DNA from 2 places in the Streptomyces sp. NPDC058371 genome. Region 1 is predicted to be linked to the other one. Evidence: riboswitches for the same ligand, from Rfam matches in the RefSeq annotation. Region 1 holds a riboswitch; the other holds the start of a gene.

Region 1 (4,770 bases):
GAACCGCCCGAGGGCTACCTCAAGGACGTCACCGCCGGGGTTTTCGCGGCCTTCTACGTGCCGTTCCTGGCGACGTTCGTGGCGATGATGCTCACGGCCGACGACGGTCCGCGGCGCGTCCTGACGTTCCTGCTCCTGACGGTCGTCAGCGACACCGGCGCGTACGCCGTCGGCTGGCGCTTCGGCAAGCACAAACTGGCGCCGCGCATCAGCCCCGGCAAGACCCGCGAGGGCCTGGTCGGAGCGGTCACCTTCGCGATGGCCGCGGGTGCGCTGTGCATGCAGTTCCTGATCGACGACGGCAGCTGGTGGCAGGGTCTGCTCATCGGGTTCGCGGTGGCCGCCAGCGCCACGCTCGGTGACCTCGGCGAGTCCATGATCAAGCGGGACCTGGGCATCAAGGACATGGGCACGCTGCTGCCGGGGCACGGCGGCATCATGGACCGGCTGGACTCGCTCCTGCCGACGGCACCCGTGGTGTGGCTGCTCCTGGTGATCTTCGTGGGCTCCGGCTGACCACTGCGCCCTGACCTTGTTGTACGTCGCTGACCTGCAGTTCTTGAGTGAGAGGCTCGCTGTCCACAGGGCGGCGGGCCTCTCTTCATATGTCTGCGACACTGGTAGAGCTATGCCTAAGCCCGGAGAACTCACTTTCGTCGCCCCCCGCGGAGCCAAGAAGCCGCCGCGGCACCTTGCCGATCTCACGCCCGCCGAGCGTAAAGAGGCGGTTGCCGCGATCGGTGAGAAGCCGTTTCGCGCCAAGCAGCTCTCGCAGCACTACTTCGCGCGGTACGCGCACGACCCGGAGCAGTGGACGGACATCCCGGCCGCCTCGCGCGGGAAGCTGCAGGAAGCGCTGCTGCCCGAGCTGATGTCCGTCGTCCGGCACATCAGCTGTGACGACGACACCACCCGCAAGACCCTGTGGCGGCTCTTCGACGGCACGCTCGTCGAATCCGTGCTGATGCGGTACCCGGACCGGGTCACCATGTGCATCAGCTCGCAGGCCGGCTGTGGGATGAACTGCCCGTTCTGCGCCACCGGACAGGCCGGGCTGGACCGGAATCTGTCCACCGGCGAGATCGTGCACCAGATCGTGGACGGCATGCGCGCCCTGCGGGACGGCGAGATTCCCGGTGGCCCGGCGCGGCTGAGCAACATCGTCTTCATGGGCATGGGCGAGCCGCTCGCCAACTACAAGCGGGTCGTGGGCTCGATCCGGGCGCTCACCGACCCCGAGCCGGACGGTCTGGGGCTCTCGCAGCGCGGAATCACCGTGTCGACCGTGGGCCTGGTGCCCGCGATCCACCGGTTCTCCGACGAGGGCTTCAAGTGCCGCCTCGCCATCTCCCTGCACGCGCCGGACGACGAGCTGCGCGACACCCTCGTCCCCGTGAACACGCGGTGGAAGGTGCGCGAGGTGCTGGACGCCGGCTGGGAGTACGCGGCCAAGTCGGGGCGCCGGCTGTCCATCGAGTACGCCCTCATCCGTGACATCAACGACCAGGCGTGGCGTGGTGACCGGCTCGGACGGCTGCTCAAGGGCAAGCCCGTGCACGTGAACCTGATCCCGCTGAACCCGACGCCCGGCTCCAAGTGGACCGCCTCGCGGCCCGAGGACGAGAAGGCGTTCGTCGAGGCCATCGCGGCCCACGGCGTGCCGGTCACCGTCCGGGACACCCGCGGCCAGGAGATCGACGGGGCCTGCGGGCAGCTGGCGGCGGCGGAGCGCTAGGACCCGGCTGCCCGGTGTCACCGGGGAGCCACCAGCCGCGTTCCGGCGAGGGAGCGGTAGTCTGACTGGCGTACGTACATCTTCATATTCCGACAGGGGAGCGCCACAGCGCTGAGAGTGCGGCACAGGCCGCAGACCCTCTGAACCTTGCCCAGGTCATTCTGGGTAGGAAGTTCGGTCGTTACTCAAGCTGTTGCGCCCTGCCCGGGAACTATCAGAGGTTCCCGGGCAGGGCCGCGTCTCTTCCTGGTCATCCCAGGAGGAATTCAGTGAGCACCACCAAGAGGTTGACGGCAGCGGTCGTCGCCACCGGTCTCGGGCTCGTCACGCTCTCCGCGTGCGGCTCGTCCGACGACAACGCCGGCTCCGGGTCCAAGACCGTGACCCTCGTCAGCCATGACTCCTTCGCCGCCTCGAAGAGCGTGCTCAAGGCGTTCGAGAAGGAGTCCGGGTACAAGGTCAGGGTCCTCAAGGACGGCGACGCCGGGCAGGCCGTCAACAAGGCCATCCTCACCAAGGACAACCCGCAGGGCGACGTCTTCTTCGGCGTCGACAACACACTGCTGTCCCGCGCGCTCGACAACGGACTCTTCCAGCCGTACGCGGCCAAGGGCCTGTCCGCCGTCGCCGCGGACGTCCAGCTCGACAAGGCCGAGCACCGCGTCACACCCATCGACTCCGGTGACATCTGCGTCAACTACGACAAGCAGTACTTCGCCGACCACAAGCTGGCCCCGCCGCAGTCCTTCGACGACCTGGTGAAGCCCGCGTACAAGAACCTGCTCGTCACGGAGAACGCCTCGACGTCGTCGCCGGGCCTCGGCTTCCTGCTCGGCAGCGCGGCGCGGTACGGCGACACCGGCTGGCAGGACTACTGGAAGAAGCTCAAGGCCAACGGCGTGAAGGTCGTGGACGGCTGGGAGCAGGCCTACAACGACGAGTTCTCCGGTTCGGCCGGTGGCAAGAAGGCGAAGGCCGACCGCCCACTGGTCGTCTCGTACGCCTCGTCGCCGCCCGCCGAGGTCATCTACGCCGATCCGCGGCCCAAGACCGCGCCGACCGGCGTCGCCACCGGCACCTGTTTCCGGCAGATCGAGTTCGCGGGCCTGCTGAGCAACGCGAAGAACGCCAAGGGCGGCAAGGCGCTGCTGGACTTCCTGATCACCAAGAAGTTCCAGCAGGACATGCCGCTGAACATGTTCGTGTACCCGGTGGTCGAGGGCGCCCGGGTCCCGGCCGAGTTCACCGAGTTCGGGCCGGCCGCCAAGAACCCCGAGACGCTCGCCCCCGGCACCATCGCCGACCACCGTGACCAGTGGGTCAAGTCGTGGACCTCACTCGTACTGAAGTAGCGCCCCGGCCGCCCGGGAAGTCCCGGAAACAGGGGGAGCCCGGGGCGTCCCGGGCGCGCAGGGGGCTCTCCCGCGGCGGCGCGGCGCGGCTCGGACTGATGGCGCTGCCCGTCGCGTTCTTCGCGGCCTTCTTCGCGTACCCGGTGGCGGCGATCGTCGGCCGCGGGCTCAAGGCCGACGGGGTCTGGCGGTTCGGGCGGATCGGCGAGGTGCTCGCCCAGTCCGACATCCGGCACGTCCTGTGGTTCACCACCTGGCAGGCGTGCGCGTCGACCGCGCTCACGCTGCTGATCGCGCTCCCCGGCGCGTATGTCTTCGCGCGCTTCGAGTTCCGGGGCAAGCAGGTGCTGCGGGCGGTGGTCACCGTCCCCTTCGTGCTGCCGACCGTCGTCGTCGGCACCGCATTCCTGGCGCTGGTCGGCCGGGGCGGGCTGCTCGACGAGCTGTGGGGCGTACGGCTGGACACCACTGTCTGGGCGATCCTGCTCGCGCACGTCTTCTTCAACTACGCCGTCGTCGTCCGGACGGTCGGCGGTCTCTGGGCGCAGCTCGACCCGCGTCAGGAGGAGGCCGCGCGGATGCTCGGCGCCTCCCGGTTCGCCGCCTGGCGCAAGGTGACCCTGCCGGCTCTCGGGCCCGCCCTCGCCGCTGCCGCTCTCATGGTCTTCCTCTTCACCTTCACCTCGTTCGGTGTGGTGCAGATCCTCGGCGGCCCCACCTTCTCGACCCTCGAGGTCGAGATCTACCGGCAGACCTCGGAGATCTTCGATCTCTCCACCGCCGCCGTGCTGACCATCGTCCAGTTCGTGGCGGTCGGCGCGATCCTCGCGGTGCACGCCTGGACCGTACGGCGCCGGGAGACCGCCCTGCGTCTGGTGGACGCCTCGATGACCGCGCGCCGGCCGCGTGGGGCCGGGCAGTGGGCGCTGCTCGCCGGGGTCCTCGCGAGCATCGCCGTCCTGCTCGTGCTGCCTCTCGGGGTGCTGGTCCAGCGGTCCCTGGACACCCCCGGCGGTTACGGGTTGGCGTACTACAGAGCGCTCACCTCCGAGGACGGCGGCATCTTCCTGGTGGCGCCGATCGAGGCGATCGGCAACTCGCTCCAGTACGCGTTCGCCGCCACCGCCGTCGCCGTGCTGATCGGCGCTCTCGCGGCCACCGCCCTCACCCGGCGTGCGGGCCGGCTCGTCCGCGGGTTCGACGCGCTGCTGATGCTGCCGCTCGGCGTCTCCGCGGTCACGGTCGGCTTCGGGTTCCTGATCGCCCTGGACGAGCCGCCGCTGGATCTGCGGTCCTCCTGGATCCTGGTGCCGCTCGCGCAGGCACTCGTCGGTGTCCCGTTCGTGGTCCGCACGATGCTGCCCGTCCTGCGCGCGGTGGACGAGCGGTTGCGGGAGGCGGCGACCGTGCTCGGGGCGTCGCCGTGGCGGGTGTGGCGCGAGGTCGATCTGCCGATGGTGCGGCGGGCGCTGCTGATCGCGGCCGGGTTCGCCTTCGCCGTCTCGCTGGGCGAGTTCGGGGCGACCGTCTTCATCGCGCGGCCGGACAATCCGACGCTGCCGGTCGCTGTGGCCCGGCTCCTCGGTCGTGCCGGTGACCTGAACTACGGTCAGGCGATGGCCCTTTCGACGATCTTGATGGTGGTGTGCGCGGTGGCGCTGCTGGTTCTGGAGCGCTTGCGGA
Region 2 (4,770 bases), on a different contig from region 1:
GCACGCTGGTCCTCACGGCACTCAGGACCGCGGGGACCCGGTAACGGGAGGCGTCCCGGCCGACCCGAACGACGACCCCCGCCGGGACCCGGTAGCGGAAGGCGACCCCGGCCGACCCGAACCGCGGGAGCCCGGTGCCCACCCGAACCGCAGGAACCCGCTCGGCGAGACGCGCCCGGCTCACCTCGACAACCAAGTGCGGGCGCAGCGCGTCACCGGCGCGGGCGGGTCCGCCAGCCGTGGTCGACCGGGCCCAGGCCCGCGCCCAGGGCGAAGCCCGCGGCGATCGCACCCGTGACGTACTCCTTCGCCCGGCGCACCGCCTCCGGTACCGGATGCCCCTGCGCCAGGCCGACCGCGATCGCGGAGGCCAGGGTGCAACCCGTGCCGTGCGTATGGCGGTTGTCGTGGCGCGGGGCCCGCAGCCAGTGCTCCTCGCGGCCGTCGGTCAGCAGGTCCACGGCCTCGCCCGGCAGATGACCGCCCTTCACGAGGACCCACCGCGGCCCGTACTCCAGGAGCCGTTCCGCCGCCCGGCGCATGTCCCCTTCACTCGTCACCGAGACCCCGGTGAGCTGCGCCGTCTCGTCGAGATTCGGGGTCGCCACCGTCGCGACCCGCAGCAGTACGGTCCGTACGGCGTCCAGCGCGTCGTCGGCGAGCAGCCGGTCGCCGTGCTTGGAGACGCTCACCGGGTCCACGACCACGGGTGCGGCGGTGTCCGCGAGCAGCTCGGCGACGGTCTCGACGAGCAGGGGCGAGGCCAGCATGCCGGTCTTCAGCGCCTGTACGCCGATGTCGTCCACGACGCTGCGGTACTGCGCCCGCACCGCCTCGGCCGGCAGCTCCCACGCCCCCTGGACCCCGAGGGAGTTCTGCGCGGTGACCGCGGTCAGCACGCTCATGCCGTGCGCGCCCAGCGCGAGCATCGTCTTCAGGTCGGCCTGGATACCGGCGCCGCCCCCGGAGTCCGACCCGGCGACGGTCAGGACGCGCGGCGGCGCGACGGCGGCTGCCGGAACCGGTGCGGTCGCGGCACCGGGTGATGTGGCCGGCTGTGTCATGACCGGGTCTCCTTCGAGGTAGCGCCGAGACCCAGGCGCAGCGGGGCGTACACGGCGAGCGCCACGACGAAGGCCACCCCGTAGGCGAGATCGGCGCCGTGCAGGGCGTCGGCCACCGGACCCACGTACAGGCTGGTGCTCATGAACGGGACGGCGGCGGCGAAGGCGACGACGAACGCCGTGAGCGCGGGCCACCACTGCTGCGGGCGGGCGTTCTCGGCGGCCAGGTCGACCGGGGCGCCGGCGCGGGCCCTGGCCCGGACGAGCCAGTCGACGGCCACGATCGCGACGAATCCGGGGATCCAGTAGCCGACGAGCAGCAGCACGTTCTGGAAGCGGGTGGTGGTGTCGGCCGCGTGCATCCACAGGACGAGCGGGAAGCCGAGGGCGGCGGCCAGCGCGGCGGCGACCGGACGCGGCAGGCGTACCCCCATGGTCTGCAGGGCCAGCGAGCCGCTGTAGTCGTTCATGGCGTTGCTGGACAGGGCCGCGAGCGCGACGGCGAGCAGGCCGAACGCACCGAGGACGCCGCCGCCGAGCAGGGTGTCGACGCCTCGGGCGGTCTGGTCGGTGAAGACGGACGCGCCCCACAGGCCCAGTGCCTGGACGGCCACGAAGGACACGCTGACGCCGAGCAGCGTGCACCAGAACATCCGCGGCCGGGACGCGGTGCGCGGGAGATACCGGCTGAAATCGCTGGCGTAGGGGGCCCAGGACAACGCGAGGCTCAGTGCGATGGTGCAGGTCAGGACGAACGCGCCGGCCCGGTCGGCGCCATGGACCGTGGCGACGGCGGCGGGGTGGCTGCCGCCGAGCAGCTTGGCGGTCAGCGCGGCGAAGGCGGCGGCGAGCGCGAACGTCATCACGGTCTGGAGCCGGTGGATCGCCTCGTACCCGAGGACACCGAGAGCCCCTTGGGCGGTCATCATGACCAGGACGCCCAGCCAGAACGGCCAGCCGCACAGCTGGGCCAGCGCGTCCCCGCCGAACAGGCCGATCAGCGCGTCCCAGGCGATCGAGGAGAGCCACTGCAGGGCGCCCGGCACCGCAACGGCCCGCCCGAACGCCAGCCGGGCGAGCGGGAGTTGCCCCGCACCGGTCTGGCTGCCCCAGGTGCCCAGGTAGGCGGTCGGCACCGCGCCCAGGAGGGTGCCGAGGACGACGGCGGTGAGGGCGGTGGCGAAGTCGAGGCCGAGCGCGACGCCGGCGGTGCCGGTGAACACGCCCGTCATGGTCAGGTTGGGGGCGAACCACACGGTGAACAGCCGGGCCGGGCTGCCGTACCGCGCGTCCTCGGGGACGGGTGCGATGCCACGGGCCTCGACCCGCAGATCACCGGGAGCGGCGGGCATCCGCCCGTCGAAGACGCGCTGCGGGGACCCGACGGCCACCTCACCGCGGGCATGCGGCAATGACATGAGACATCCCTCCGCCAGTCCTAACTGGTTCAGGTTCGACGGGTGTGATCTCAGCCCTCGTGCGGGGCACCCCGTGTCCGGTACGCCGGCCAGGATAGCCCGGCCCGCGCGTACGTCCAGGTGGTGGGGCGGACGGCAGCCGTGCGCGGTCGGCGGACGGTGACCGGGCCGGTGCGGCGGGTCACGCCCGCGCCGCACGGTGTGCCCGGGGAGGGACGCCTGGGAGTGAATACCGTGATACGCGGACGACGTTCCCTTTGTCCGGGAGGGCGGGCTATGGTGACGCACTGACGGGATCTTGAACGGAGGGGGCGCAGGTGGAGAACCTCGCGAGGGCACGCCGCGGCCGGCCGCCCGGGACCGGGTCGGTGCAGGGCGAGCTGACCGGCCGCCAGCAGGCCATCATCGAGTTCATCAGGACCGAGGTGGCGCGGCAGGGCTATCCGCCGTCCATGCGTGAGATCGGCGAGGCCGTCGAGCTGGCGAGCACCTCCTCGGTCTCCCACCAGCTGTCGGTACTGGAGCGAAAGGGCGTCCTGTACCGCGATCCGCACCGGCCCCGCGCGTATCAGGTACGGCCCACCTGGGCGCCGAGTCTGGACGCCGACCGCGGGCCGGAGCCGGCCGCAGTACCGCTGGTGGGCCGCATCTCCGCGGGCACGCCCGTCCTCGCCGAAGAGGCGATCGAGGACATCTACCTGCTGCCGCGCCAGATGGTCGGCGACGGCGATTTCTTCGCACTGACCGTGAGCGGCGACAGCATGATCGAGGCGGCCATCTGCGACGGCGACGTGGTGGCCGTCCGCCGCCAGGACAGCGCCGATCACGGCGACATCGTCGTCGCGCTCCTGGAGGACGAGGCCACGGTCAAGCAGCTGCGCCGGCAGGACGGTCAGGTGTGGCTCATGCCGCGCAACTCCGCCTACGCGCCGATTCCCGGCGAGGACGCGGTCATCCTGGGCCGAGTGGTGGGCCTGATGCGCCAGTTGTAGCGGTGGCGAGGGTGCCGCCCCGCTCCGGGTGCGGTCCGGCCCCCGCGGGACCGGTGCGAACAGAAAGGGCCCCCGCGGGCTTTCGCCCGCGAAGACCCTTCGCACCGTCGGGACGACAGGATTTGAACCTGCGACCCCTTGACCCCCAGTCAAGTGCGCTACCAAGCTGCGCCACGTCCCGGTGCGCTCGCCGCGGTGAACCGCGTGATCGCGCGAACAGCACTTTACCGCACGCCACAGGCCGGTCCGCCGGGGGCGCGGGGGCGGCACCGGGGCCGGCGCGGGACAATCGGAGCATGAGCAGGATTTCCAGGGCCGGGGCTGACGACCGACGCGACCGGGACACGGAGGGACGGGCCCGCAACGCCCGTCCCCGGGACGGGCTCGGCCGGCCCCTGCCGTACGGCGCGGACGGGGTGGAGCGGCAACCCGAAGGGGTCGTACGCAGCCCCGCCGAGACGGTCGTCGAGGCGCAGGCGCTGCTGGCCGCGGGCAAGCCGTTCCACGCGCACGAGGTCTTCGAGGACGCCTGGAAGTCGGGTCCCGCGGACGAGCGCGCGCTGTGGCGCGGGCTGGCCCAGCTCGCGGTGGGGCTGACCCATGCGGCCCGGGGCAACACGACGGGCGGCGCCCGGCTGCTGCGACGCGGGGCGGGCGCCGCCGAACAGTGGGCCGCCGAATCCGGACAGAACCGGCCGTACGGGATGGATCTGGCGGAACTGGCGGCCTGGGCGCGGAGGTTGGCGGGGGTCGTGGAGCGGGACGGTACGGCGGTCGACGCGGTGGCGTGGGCGCCGCGACTGCGCGGGAGTGAACCCGGATAGACCGGCTGTCAGTGGCGTGGGGCAGACTCGGGTCGTGCGAAAGATTCATGTCATCGGAATCGGGGCGGGCGATCCCGACCAGCTGACCCTGCAGGCGGTCAAGGCGCTGAAGAGCACGGACGTGTTCTTCATCCTGGACAAGGGCGAGGTGAAGTCCGACCTCGTTCAGCTGCGCCGTGACATCCTCGACGCACATCTGCCGGAGGGGACGTACCGGCTGGTCGAAGCGCGCGACCCGGATCGCGACCGGGCCGCCGGGGGCGCGGCCTACTCACCCGCGGTCGGTGACTGGCGCAGCGCCCGCGCCGCCCTCTACGAGCGGCTGATCGTCGAGGAGTTGAGCGAGGACGGCAGCGGCGCGTTCCTGGTGTGGGGGGACCCCGCGCTGTACGACAGCACGCTCGGCATCCTGGAGGAGATCCTCGACCGGGGCGCGGTGGCGTTCACGTACGAGGTCGTTCCCGGGATCAGC

Evidence for each region. Region 1 has a riboswitch for thiamine pyrophosphate ahead of ACFWM2_RS20190 (thiamine ABC transporter substrate binding subunit). Riboswitches for the same ligand answer to the same signal wherever they lie in the genome.
Region 2: linked by a shared signal. The riboswitch ahead of ACFWM2_RS02710 (purine-cytosine permease family protein) and the one ahead of ACFWM2_RS20190 (thiamine ABC transporter substrate binding subunit) in region 1 are both predicted to bind thiamine pyrophosphate.

What each region holds. Positions count from the first base shown of each region.
Region 1 is NZ_JBHXJC010000006.1:126,447-131,216, reverse strand. Features, by position in the region: gene ACFWM2_RS20200 (phosphatidate cytidylyltransferase) at 1-516, shown strand, start outside; gene rlmN (23S rRNA (adenine(2503)-C(2))-methyltransferase RlmN) at 629-1,735, shown strand; TPP riboswitch at 1,820-1,925, shown strand; gene ACFWM2_RS20190 (thiamine ABC transporter substrate binding subunit) at 2,005-3,087, shown strand; gene ACFWM2_RS20185 (ABC transporter permease) at 3,063-4,770, shown strand, end outside.
Region 2 is NZ_JBHXJC010000001.1:623,068-627,837, reverse strand. Features, by position in the region: gene ACFWM2_RS02720 (ArgE/DapE family deacylase) at 1-44, shown strand, start outside; gene thiD (bifunctional hydroxymethylpyrimidine kinase/phosphomethylpyrimidine kinase) at 213-1,064, opposite strand; gene ACFWM2_RS02710 (purine-cytosine permease family protein) at 1,061-2,482, opposite strand; TPP riboswitch at 2,472-2,566, opposite strand; gene lexA (transcriptional repressor LexA) at 2,800-3,474, shown strand; tRNA gene ACFWM2_RS02700 (tRNA-Pro) at 3,582-3,655, opposite strand; gene ACFWM2_RS02695 (DUF309 domain-containing protein) at 3,771-4,298, shown strand; gene cobF (precorrin-6A synthase (deacetylating)) at 4,333-4,770, shown strand, end outside.